4 regions of the Pseudoalteromonas sp. NZS11 genome follow, and region 4 is predicted to be linked to each of the others. Evidence: predicted binding sites of a transcription regulator. Region 4 holds the regulator's gene; each other region holds the start of a gene.

Region 1 (3,184 bases), 360 kb from region 4:
GCGCAATGAGTGGCCTTGATTTACTACGCAGTATTAAATTAAACCACCCTGATTTACCTGTATTGATGATGACGGCGTATGCCACAATTGACGATGCGGTAGAAGCCATGCGCCTAGGTGCAATTGACTACATGGCTAAACCATTTGCACCTGAAGTGCTGTTAAATATGGTGAGCCGTTATTTACCTGAAAAAGCAAAAGAAACCGACGGACCTATTGTTGCTGACCCAACTAGTATTCAATTATTGGAGCTTGCGAGTAAAGTAGCACGCTCTGATGCAAGTGTAATGGTACTTGGCCCAAGTGGTTCAGGTAAGGAAGTACTTGCGCGTTATATTCATGATAAGTCGAGCCGATGTAATGATCCATTTGTAGCGATTAACTGCGCGGCTATTCCTGAAAATATGCTCGAAGCCACTTTATTTGGTTACGAAAAAGGGGCTTTTACGGGCGCGATTCAAGCATGCCCGGGTAAGTTTGAGCAAGCACAGGGCGGTACTATTTTACTTGATGAAATTACCGAGATGGACTTAGGGCTGCAAGCTAAACTTTTACGCGTACTGCAAGAGCGTGAAGTAGAGCGTTTAGGGGGTCGTAAAACAATCCAGCTCGATGTACGTATTTTGGCAACCAGTAATCGTGATTTAAAAGAAGCTGTGTCTGACAATCAGTTTAGAGAAGATTTATATTACAGGCTTAATGTTTTTCCACTAATGTGGCGACCATTGTGCCAACGCCCAGGCGATATTATTGTATTGGCTAAGCATTTAATTGAGCGCCATATAAGTAAAAGCAAAGAGCCTATGGCGTATTTAGATAAAGCTGCCGAGCAAAAGTTACTGGCTCACGCGTGGCCTGGTAATGTGCGCGAGCTTGATAACGTTATACAGCGTGCACTTATACTGCGAAGTGGCGATACAATAAACGAGCATGCTATTTTTATCGAAAACTTAGTATCTAATAATTTTGTTATGGAGCCTTCATTGGCACCAGCGCAAACAGTATCGCCAACAGAATTAGCTCACGCAGATAAAGGCGTTGATAAAAGTACGCTAAGCTCGGCATACTACGATGAAAAAGCACCTGTTGAGGCTGAACCTAAGCAGGGCTTGCTAGCGGCAGATACCGGTAGCTATAAAGATGAGCTTAAAGACAAAGAGCATCGCATTATTTTAGAAACCCTTGCACGTTGCCAAGGCAAGCGTAAAGACGTTGCCGAAACGTTGGGCATAAGCCCACGAACTTTACGTTATAAACTAGCGCAAATGCGCGATTTAGGTATTTCACTTCCTGCATAACCTCCTATAAACCCTAAGTTTGCGCTGCGAACTTAGGGTTGTCAAAACTCTGACTAACACAAATTAAAGTTAACCTATTGTATTTTAATGATTAATTATTTGGCATGCTTTGTGCTTTATTACTTGTAAGAGTTTACTGCGTGTCAGAGATAAATTATGAAAATTCAAAACAGTGCTGTATTTCAAGAAATGCAATCAATGGCTTTAGAAGCCGGCCGTAATAATCAAATAAATAAATTGCCGACTCAAGTTCAGCCTACTTCTACTTCCCAGTTTGGCGACATGCTAAGTGATGCACTAAATACAGTGCACGGTTTACAGCAAGATGCAGGTCAAAAAGTAAAAGCGGTTGAAATGGGTGATCGAAGTGTATCGCTTGCTGAGGCGATGATTGCTTCTCAAAAATCGTCAGTTGCTTTTGAGGCTACAGTACAGGTTCGTAATAAACTTGTTGAAGCTTATAAAGAAATCATGAACATGCCTGTTTAATTAGGTAGTGGAGAATTATTGTGGCGCAATCTAACCAATCTACAGACCTAGCACTTGCTGGTGGCGGTATTGACCAAAGTGGTGGTGATGATCAACAAGAACAAAAGTCAGGCTACTTAAGTGCTTTAAATGGTGTTGATGTATTGCGCCAAGTAACATTGGTTATAGCATTGGCTATTTGTTTAGCTATCGCGATTTTCATTATTATTTGGGCTCGTCAGCCAGATATGCGCCCATTGGGCAAAATGCAAACTGAAGAGCTGATTCAAACCCTAGACTTTTTAGATGCGCAACAAATTGAATATCAACTAGATGGCAATGTTGTATCGGTTGATGAAAGCGAATACCAAAATATTAAATTGTTAATGACCCGCGAAGGGTTAGAGCAAGGGCCAGCGTCGGGCTCTGATATAATTATGCAAGATATGGGCTTTGGTGTAAGCCAACGCTTAGAGCGCGAACGCCTAAAACATGGTCGAGAACAGCAGTTAGCACGCACCATTGAAGAACTTAACAACATTACTCGCGCCAAAGTATTGTTAGCTATTCCTAAAGAAAACGTATTTGCCCGCAGAGAGAAAAAACCATCAGCTACCGTTGTATTAACACTTAAACGTGGGCGCTCACTTGACCGTGAAGAAGTAGATTCTGTTGTTGATATGATTGCCTCGGCAGTACAGGGTTTAGAGCCTATGCGAGTTACTGTTACCGATCAAAATGGTCGATTACTAAATTCAGGTTCGCAAAGCTCATTAGCAGCACGCTCTCGTAAAGAATACGACTTAGAGCGTAAGCGCGAACAAGAGTACCTTGAAAAAATAGACAGTATTTTAATACCGGTTGTAGGGCTTGCAAACTATACAGCCCAAGTTGATTTGAGCATGGACTTTAGCTCGATTGAGGAAACTCAAAAGCGTTATAACCCAGACCTACCAGCGGTTAGAAGCGAAACCACATTTGAAGAAAATAACATTGGCGGCCTAGCTGTTGGTATTCCAGGTGCGCTTACAAATCAGCCACCGTTAAATTCGAACATTCCTGAGGTTGCGGGGCAAGGTGGTGCAGGCACAGCTACGTCACCAACACGCAGCCACAAAGAAGCCACACGTAATTATGAACTCGATACTACAATTTCTCATAAGCGCCAGCAAAGTGGTGTAATACGTAGGATAAGCGTATCAGTTGCTGTTGACTACATTGCTAAAGTGGGAGAAAACGGTGAAACAACCATGACTCCACGCTCGGTAGAGGCATTGTCAAATATTCGTCGCTTACTACAAGGTGGTGTAGGTTTTGATATGCAACGTGGTGATGCACTTGAAGTCGTAACAGTGCCGTTTGTACGTGAAGAAACAAATTTAGCAATAGAAGTGCCACTGTGGGAACAAGACTGGTTT
Region 2 (3,184 bases), on a different contig from region 4:
TTGGCGCGTTTTGATAGTAATTTACTTACGCAATTACATAAAACAATTGGCTCATCAATGATAATTGAAGGCGAATGGTTGATCATCAAGCATTTATATATTGAACGGCGCATGACACCACTCAATTTATTTTTAGAAAATGCTGATGAAGAAAGTGCCGCAGACGCGATTGAAGAATACGGGCAAGCTCTAAAAGAAATGATTGCCGTTAATATATTTCCTGGCGATATGCTCTTAAAAAACTTTGGTGTAAGTAAGCACAAACGTATTATTTTTTACGATTACGATGAAGTTCAATACCTAACAGATATGAACTTTAGAGCATTACCGAAAGCAAAGAGCTACGACGATTATTTAATGGATGAACAAAGTTACTCTGTTGCACCACAAGATGTATTCCCAGAGCAGTTATGTACATTTGTAATGCCTAATCCTATCTATAAAAAGTTTTTCCTCAGCACTCATCCAGAGCTTATAGATGTTAGCTTTTGGAAGCAGGCTCAACAAAATATAAAAAATGGGCAGGTAAGTCATATTTACCCTTACCCGACAGCACAGCGATTTATCCATCACTGGTAGACGCAAAGGACACACAATGAATATAAGTAAAATAGATTTAAATTTACTCGTTTATCTCGATACATTGCTTCGAGAATGCAATGTAACACGCGCTGCTAATCAATTGAGTATTACGCAGCCCGCAATGAGTAATGGCCTTAAACGTCTTCGTAACTTATTTAACGACCCTATTTTAGTTCGTACCAGCGATGGTATGGTCCCGACAGAGCGCGCTTTAGAGTTACAACCCGTTATTCGTGGCATATTAATGACGCTTGAAGAAACCCTAGCACCTAATAGAGAATTTGAGGCAAGCCAGAGTAAACGTGTATTTAGAATAATGGCCAGTGATTACGCTGCAAGTACGTTAGCGCCAAAGCTCTTAAGTAAACTACACGAAGAAGCCCCCGATACTACTTTAGATATACTCACACCAAGTGATGTAACCTTTCATGACGTAGAAAACGGTAAAGTAGATATGGCAATCAACCGTTTTGAAAACTTACCTCAGTCTTTTCATCATAAACGTATTTGGAAAGACAGTTTTTGCTGCTTAGTTAAGGCCGACAACCCTATTATTGAAAACTTTAGCCTCGACAGCTACTTAAAAGCGCGCCATATATGGGTGAGTAAAACAGGTTTTGGTGTAGGCGTGGGCATGGACCCTAAAGATGTGCAAAAACTTGGTTGGGTTGACGAAGCACTTGCCCACTTTGGTAAACATCGTAACATTGCCACTTTTACGCGTAACTACCATGTAGCGATTCATTTAGCTAAAGAGAAAAATTTGATTGCGACCCTTCCTTCAAAAGCCGCAAATATATACTTAGATGATCCGGGGCTTAAAATTTTAGAGCCACCATTTCCAATTCCTCCTTTTGAGCTTGATATGATTTGGAGCCCACTGTTACATCGCGATGCGAGCCATATCTGGTTACGCCAAAAAGTAGCTGAAGTAGCTGAAGAGCTAAAATAACTTTATTACACAATATAATGTAAAAATTGCTAAGTTAATACTTTCCTCATTAACTTAGCCCCTTTCTGAAATAAAATTAAACTAATAAAATCAAACAACTACATAAAAATAAAAACGTGGAACATACATTGCTTTTATTAAGTTGAACTATACATTCATTTAATAAAAGAGGTCATTATGAACACCCATCAAGGATCAGAAGTAAATCATATTACTGACATCATTCAAGTTATGAACAGCGGCATCGATTTTTATCAAAAAGCACAGGAAAAAGTTGAAGACCCTGCTATTGGCGCACTTTTTCAGCGTATGATAGATGCCCGAAAAGTGAGTGTTGAGCGCTTGCAGCCATATGCAATTAATGAAAAAGGCGAACGCGAAGATGGTTCATCTTTCGCAGTTGAAGCACGACGTGCATACACAGCCTTACTTACTACATTCACCTCACATAACGACAGCACGTATGTAAAAGAGCTTGAAGAAGTAGAAGATAAAACGCTTGTAGAAATTAAAGCCGCTATGGATAAACCACAACCGGCTGATTGCGAAGCTGCACTGGCTAAAACATTATTAACAATGCAAAGCTGCCATGCAGAAATGAGCCGTATGCAAAAGCAGTAAGCTTACATAACGCATAAATACAACCCAGCCTAGCGCTGGGTTTTTTATTGCCTCTAAAACCAATCTGCATAAATCTTTAAGCAATTTAACGAATTAAATCACACTATAACGATGCCATATAGACCCCATATATAAGCAAATTAGTATAAACACCACCTTATTTCGCCACATTTTAAATACACAATGAATACAAATATTTAATGTTATTAGAATATTTATTTAACCACGCTTTATTTTTGCTGTGCTAATTTTGTTAGTAGGTACCTAAAACCTTGCTGTGGCGCCGCAGCATTTAATTAAAAATAAGGTCTAATATGAAAAGTAAGCTAGGGCGTGTTGATCTCTGGTGGTTGAATTTGCATCAGTATGTTTGGTTTTTAGGCAAGGCAGAGCCTATGTAGTGTGGTTATTCCCCATAAATAGGCGATAACGCAGCATAAAGGCCAAACATGCGCTGCCCTTTGGGTTCTTTCTAGGGACGATTAACTCTTTGTTGCTCGGTTTTTACTTAGCCCACTAGGTTACAAACATCGCGCCGTGATTTAATCGCCCCTAGATTGAACAAATTTCAATCCACAAAGATTCACACGCCCTAACTAAACTGCAAAATAATGCTGATGTAGATATGACCCCGATGTTAGACATAGTGTTCATATTACTAATTTTCTTTATTGTAACTACATCTTTTGTAAAACCTGTGGCTATTGAATTAAACCGACCACTCGACAGCCCTCAAATAGATAAGCCTGTTAAAAATGCTTTATTTAGAATTGATGAAAGTAACGGAGTATATTTTTCGGGGAGGTTAATTGATTTAGAGCAAGTTGCGACTAATTTAGCGATGTTCGCGGCTAAATATGAAATAAGTTCGGTACTTATAACCGCAGACGAAAACAGTACACATAATACTTTAATGAGTGTAATGAATAATATTAAGCAATACGATGATTATTCAATAAGTTTGATTTCTAAATAAAACAGCCCAATATAAAACCAAAAAAAGGGCCTTACGGCCCTTTGAGTTAAATA
Region 3 (3,184 bases), on a different contig from region 4:
TTAGGGTCTGTTGATCTTTCAAGGTTAAATTTGCAGCAGTCTGTTTGGTATTTAGGCAAGGCAGAGCCTATATAGTGTGGTTATTCCCCATAAATGGGCGATAACGTAGCATTAATGCCAAACAGGCGCTGCCCAAAGGGTTCTTCCTAGGGACTACTTACTCTTTGTTGCTCGGTTTTTACTTAGCCCACTAGGTTACAAATCTCGCGCCGCGATTAAATAGCCCCTAGTTTGAACAAATTTTAATCCGCAAAGATCAACAGACCCTAAAGTTAATAACTTAAACCTCTCGCCTACTTTTAATATTCACCTTTTTAGTAATTGACCTTTTGGTCAGTAAAGCTACAATCGATCAATATGTTAAACACCCAAACACAATAATGACCACACAAATAAAACCAAATAAAAAAGAAGTAACACGCGAAAAAAACCAAAAACTAATTTTAGATGCCGCCGAGCAATTGTTTTCGCAATTAGGTTACGACGGAGCAAGTATGAGCATGGTTGCTAAAGAAGCGCAGGTGCCAAAAGCTAATATTTTGTATTACTTTAAAAGTAAGGATGGTCTGTACGAGTCTGTGATCGACCGCATAATAGCTAATTGGAACTTAGGGCTAGATAACGTCACAATTAACGACGATCCAGCTACCGTGCTTTATAACTATATTAAAAGCAAAGTAATACTCGCCGTAAATCAGCCAATGCAATCTCGCTTATTTGCCAGCGAAATACTGCGCGGTGCCCCTTATTTACAAAACTACTTTAGAACCAATACCCGCCCTTGGGTTAAGCAAAAAGTTGATGTACTTCAAGCGTGGATGGACGCAGATAAAATGGATAAGGTTGACCCCTACCATTTGCTCTTTACTATTTGGTCTACCACGCAGTATTACGCCGACTTTCAGGCTGAGGTTTTACTCGTAATGAACAAATTAGAGTACGACAAAACCGATGTGGCACAAATTACGCAATCAATTGCCCACATAATTTTAAAAGGTATTGGTCTTAAAATACCTGAGCAAAGTGAGACTTAACCCATGAAACCCTTTACTACACCCGATTTATTTGACGATCATCGCGATAGCGTACAAGTAGCCGACAGTGGCCTTTATCACTTTGGTAAAAAAACCACGTTTTACGGTCAAGTCGTTACCGTTACCTGCCCAGAAGACAACTCATTTGCTGCCGATATATTGCATGAAAATGGTGAAGGTAAAGTATTAGTTATAAACGGGTTTGCGAGCAAACGCTTTGCGTTTATTGGCGATATTATGGCTGAGCGTGCCCTAAATAATGGCTGGGAAGGCGTAATAATAAATGGCTGTTGCCGAGATATCGAAATACTCGCCACTATGGACTTACCGGTTATGGCGCTAGGCTCTACACCGCGTAGTACCTTAAAGCGCGGCTTTGGCGACAAAAACCAAGCTGTTACCATGCTTGGCACCACCCTAGAACCTAACGATTGGGTTTACGCCGATATTAACGGTTTAATCATCAGTAAAATGTCCCTTATTTAGCGCTCACAACCATATAAATAAAGACCAATTTGGTGCACCTGCGCACCAAATTGGTTTGTTTTAGCTCATTTTAATACCACTATTTTTACAGCCCATATTTACTAACCTCATACAACTCGCCAAATCCTGACCAATTGGACAGGGTTTTAATTTATGGCATTCCTCTTGCTTAGGTTTTAAACAATATAATAAGCTAACCGATTAAAAAGCGGATCAGGCTCTGTAAAATAAAAACAAGATGTTACGCAGTGAGCTGAAAAATAATAAAAATTAATCCGTCTTTTTAATCACTCTAAATCTGAACTGCTTGGTCAGATTTTTTATAACGAGTGGTGATATGAGTACCAAAAATAATAATACGACCGGTATTTTTTGTGACCATGGTCCTAAGGCATGGCAAACACATTACCAAGGCACGCTTATTAATAAGCGTCTTGCGATTAAAGATGTATTTGCAATTAAAGGCGAGCGTAACAGCGCAGGCAATCCACATTGGTTTAAAACAGCTAAACCGGCTCAGAATACGGCAAGCTCGGTTAATAAGCTCATGACCGCTGGTTGTAACTTTATAGGCTTTACCCATACCGATGAGCTTGCTTACAGCTTAGAGGGAAATAACATTCACTATGGTGCAGCACAAAACCCAAAACTTAGCGGTCATGCAAGTGGCGGTTCGAGTATGGGTTCTGCTGCATCCGTTGCTGCTAACTTAGCCGATATTGGCTTAGGCACCGACACTGGCGGCTCAATTAGAATACCCGCCAGCTATTGTGGTTTATTTGGTATAAGGCCAAGCCATAACGTGATTGAAAAAGACGGCCTAATACCGTTGGCACCGCCTTTTGATACTATAGGTTGGCTTACCCAAAGCGCCGAGCTATTAAGCAGCGTTGGCAATGTATTATTACCACAACAACCTATTAATAAAGTAAATACGCTGGTTATTTGCGAAGCACTCTTTGAATTTGTTGACTCCTCTTTACAAGCACCACTGGGTAACCTTTTAGAAAAAACCAAACCTTATTTTAATCATCATATCGATTTTAAGCTCCCCAACGTTGGTTTACTAAGTGAGCTTGCCGATACCTTTAGAATATTACAAGGTCGTGCGATTGCTAAAACGCACCGAGATTGGATTGGACTCCCAGATCAGCTTTCTCATTTTGCGCCAGCAATTGCAGCTCGTTTTAAAATGGCACTGGCTTTAACCGAGCAAGAAGAACAAGAGGCGCTAAAAATACAGCATGAATGGCAAACAATAGTCGCTAAAAACCTAAATAAGCACAGCTGCTTATTTTTACCTACCACCCCTACAACCGCACCTAAATTAGGCGCCGACACAAGCGCCTTACGCATGCAAATTATTACGCTTTCGGCAATTGCAGGGCTGAGTGGCTCGGCGCAAGTACACTTACCGCTGGCTAATTTAGCAAATGCACATCCGTATGGCTTTTCATTAATGATGAGCCACGGTAACGATAAAAGCCTACTTGCGTGCGTACAACAATTAGCTGCACACTTAAAAAAGGACACACCGGCATGACCACACACAACATTGCATTTACCGCGTCTCATTTTTCGGCCACTGAGGCGGGTATAAATATACTAAAACAAGGCGGTACAGCTACCGAGGCTATGGTAGCCGCTGCCGCTGCGATTAGCGT
Region 4 (3,184 bases):
TCATAAAGTCGGCGCGGGTGATTAATACATCAAGTAATTCTTTTTCTTTTTTGATGGCTAAATCAAGAGGCAACGAGTCAATTGATAGTGGGTGTAATCTACGAGTTTCAGAAAAACGTTTGATCAATGTTTGATCGTCGCTATCTAAATAAAATAACGTAGGTTTTGCAAAGCCAGGCAAGTATTCAAGAATATCGTTAAATTCATCTTGTTGTTTAGGGATGTTACGCACATCAATGCTAACAGCAATTTTATCATAGCTATCAGACACACTGCGAACTAATGAAGGAAGCAAGTTAACTGGAATATTATCTACGCAATAATAACCTAAATCTTCTACAACGCGTAAAGCAACCGACTTTCCAGAACCAGAACGGCCGCTTATGATAATTAACTCCATTTAACACCCTTTATAAAACTATGATTGATTGACAATAACTTGGTAAAGCTCAGCATCTGATTTTGCACTGCGTAACTGTTTACAAAAATCTTTGTTGTTTAGTTTATCAGCAATGGTTGCTAGAGTCTTTAAGTGCTGCTGGTTATCGCCATCTGGTACGATGAGTGCGACGAAAATATCAACAGGGCGATTATCGATTGCATCAAAATTTATTGGAGTTTCGCTAACGAGTACTAAAGCCAAAGGCTCTTCTGCACCGCTCATTCTTCCATGAGGAATGGCAATGCCACGCCCTATACCTGTACTACCCAATTTTTCTCTGCTCATTAAAGCATTAAGAATATCTTGTTGCGGTAAATACGGAAGTTTGTCGTGAGCAAGTTCGCTAATGAACTCTAAAATTCTTTTTTTGCTATTAAAAAGGACCGCAGCTTTGCTGCAGTCCTGGCATATAAGTGAGCTTAATTTCATCATATTAGTGTCGAGCAAGCTTCTCTTTGTGTTTAATTACTTGTCGATCGAGCTTGTCGATCAACGAGTCAATGGCGGCATACATATCTTGATGTTCTGTAGAGGCAAATAATTCAGCACCGCTTACGTGTATGGTGGCTTCTGCTTTTTGATTTAATTTTTCTACATCGAGAATGACATGAACATTATTAATATGATCAGAGTGTCTTTCTAGCTTCGCAAATTTGGTATTAATATAGTCTCTTAGTGAATCGGTTAATTCTACGTGACGACCAGTTAAGTTTAGTTGCATAAGCATTACCCTCTTTTTTTGCGTCTTAAATCAAACTTTTACGTTGATTTGACGGTGGAATAGCCAGAGATTCGCGGTATTTTGCGATTGTACGTCTCGCTACTTTAATTCCTTGCTCAGCCAATATATCCGCTATTTTGCTATCACTCAATGGTTTTGCTGAGTTTTCTGCTGCGATTAATTTTCGGATAAGCGCACGGATTGCTGTAGATGAACATTCACCACCGTTTTCGGTGCTTACATGGCTTGAGAAAAAATATTTAAGCTCAAATATACCACGGGGTGTGTGCATATACTTTTGGGTTGTTACGCGCGAAATTGTTGATTCGTGCATTTCTACCATTTCAGCAACATCATTTAAAACCATTGGTTTCATGGCTTCAGGACCGTGTTCAAAAAAGCCTTGTTGTTGCTTAACAATACAATTTGTTACTTTTAATAGCGTGTCGTTTCTACTTTCTAAGCTTTTAATAAACCATTTAGCTTCTTGTAAATGCGAGCGAATAAACTGGCTGTCACCACTGGATTTTACAGTGCGAGACATTGCCGCGTATTGGCTATTAACACGAATTTTAGGCATGCTATCTGGGTTTAACTCAACAACCCAGCGGCCTTTAATTTTTTTAACTGACACATCAGGAATAACATACTCAGATTCTTCTCTTACAATAGTATCTGCAGGTTTAGGGCTAAGAGTATGTATTAATGTCATTACTTCTTTAAGCTCTTCTTCTTTGAGCTTAGTTTTCTTCATTAATGTACGATAGTCACGAGCAGCTAATAAATCAATATGCTCGGTTAAAATCATTTTTGTTTCATTAATGTAAGGTGTTTCTTTATCAAACTGGTTAAGCTGAATACACAAACACTCTTGTAAACTACGTGCAGCAATACCAACAGGATCAAACAGTTGGATGCGTTTTAATACAGCTTCAATTTCATCAAGTTCGACTTCGTTATCATCTTCGTTTTCTTGATTAAAGCTTTCTAAAATCTCTTCGCAGCTTAGTGTTAAAATACCTGAATCATCGACGGCTTCTACAATAGCAATAGCAATAGCTTCGTCTGTAGGGCTAAATGGCGTTAGTTGTAACTGCCACATTAAATACTCATGGAGCGTTTCAGTAGAGGCACCTTGGTATATTGATTCGTCTTCAGGCATCGGACCCGATGATGCTGCTGGGGCGGCACTCATGTACTCATCCCAACTAACATCCATAGCCATGTCGTCACTTAGCGTGTCTTTTGCAAGTGCTTCACCACTATCTTGTTCATATTCGCTTGGAGCATCATCGGCAGATGCGCTAACAGTTATGTCATCTGTATCTGCTTTTTGCTCGTTTTTACCTGCAGCGTCTTCGGAATAGTCTGCTTCTTCAACCTCTAATAGCGGGTTGCTGTCGAGAGCTTCTTGTATTTCTTGCTGGAGATCCAATGTACTGAGTTGCAACAAACGAATAGCTTGTTGCAACTGTGGAGTCATTGTAAGTTGCTGGCCCATGCGCAGCTGTAGTGATTGCCTCATGTATCTCTAACAATCCTTTTATGTTGTTATAATTAATACTAGCAGATGCTTAAAGACATGGCGTAAATGTTACAGCCTAAATTGCTCGCCTAAGTAAACATCGCGTACTGTTTTATCATTTAATACGTGTTCTGGAGTACCTGATGCAATCAGCTCCCCATGAGAAACAATGTAGGCTTTTTCACAAACATCAAGGGTTTCTCTTACGTTATGATCGGTAATTAATACACCAATCCCACGATTTTTAAGATGTTCTATTATTTTCTTTATATCTAATACCGAAATCGGGTCAACACCTGCAAATGGTTCATCCAGTAATATAAATTTAGGATCTGCTGCCAGCGCACGTGCTATTTCAACACGACGACGTTCGCCACCCGACAATGCCATACCTTGGCTATCACGAATGTGTTGTATGCTAAATTCATCTAATAATTTATCGAGAGTGTCTTCTCTAGCTTGTTTATTTAACTCTTTGCGCGTTTCTAAAATGGCC

Evidence for each region. The regulator sigma-54, encoded in region 4, starts transcription at its own class of promoters, with help from an activator protein. The targets are predictions, from matches to a motif close to GTTGGCACGNNNNTNGNNT.
Region 1: fliE (flagellar hook-basal body complex protein FliE) is a predicted target of sigma-54. The motif match lies at 1,397-1,415, and genes of this name have one in related genera.
Region 2: I6E82_RS15025 (ferritin-like domain-containing protein) is a predicted target of sigma-54. The motif match lies at 1,650-1,668, and genes of this name have one in related genera.
Region 3: I6E82_RS06650 (amidase family protein) is a predicted target of sigma-54. The motif match lies at 1,673-1,691, and genes of this name have one in related genera.

Annotation. Positions count from the first base shown of each region.
Region 1 is NZ_JADYWP010000001.1:651,752-654,935, forward strand. Features, by position in the region: gene I6E82_RS02835 (sigma-54-dependent transcriptional regulator) at 1-1,298, shown strand, start outside; gene fliE (flagellar hook-basal body complex protein FliE) at 1,455-1,787, shown strand; gene fliF (flagellar basal-body MS-ring/collar protein FliF) at 1,808-3,184, shown strand, end outside.
Region 2 is NZ_JADYWP010000007.1:117,832-121,015, reverse strand. Features, by position in the region: gene aceK (bifunctional isocitrate dehydrogenase kinase/phosphatase) at 1-579, shown strand, start outside; gene I6E82_RS15030 (LysR family transcriptional regulator) at 596-1,534, shown strand; gene I6E82_RS15025 (ferritin-like domain-containing protein) at 1,712-2,155, shown strand; gene I6E82_RS15020 (ExbD/TolR family protein) at 2,781-3,131, shown strand.
Region 3 is NZ_JADYWP010000002.1:683,211-686,394, forward strand. Features, by position in the region: gene I6E82_RS06640 (TetR/AcrR family transcriptional regulator) at 381-1,034, shown strand; gene I6E82_RS06645 (putative 4-hydroxy-4-methyl-2-oxoglutarate aldolase) at 1,038-1,520, shown strand; gene I6E82_RS06650 (amidase family protein) at 1,858-3,063, shown strand; gene I6E82_RS06655 (gamma-glutamyltransferase family protein) at 3,060-3,184, shown strand, end outside.
Region 4 is NZ_JADYWP010000001.1:290,123-293,306, forward strand. Features, by position in the region: gene rapZ (RNase adapter RapZ) at 1-400, opposite strand, end outside; gene ptsN (PTS IIA-like nitrogen regulatory protein PtsN) at 419-871, opposite strand; gene hpf (ribosome hibernation promoting factor) at 876-1,163, opposite strand; gene I6E82_RS01250 (RNA polymerase factor sigma-54) at 1,189-2,688, opposite strand; gene lptB (LPS export ABC transporter ATP-binding protein) at 2,758-3,184, opposite strand, start outside.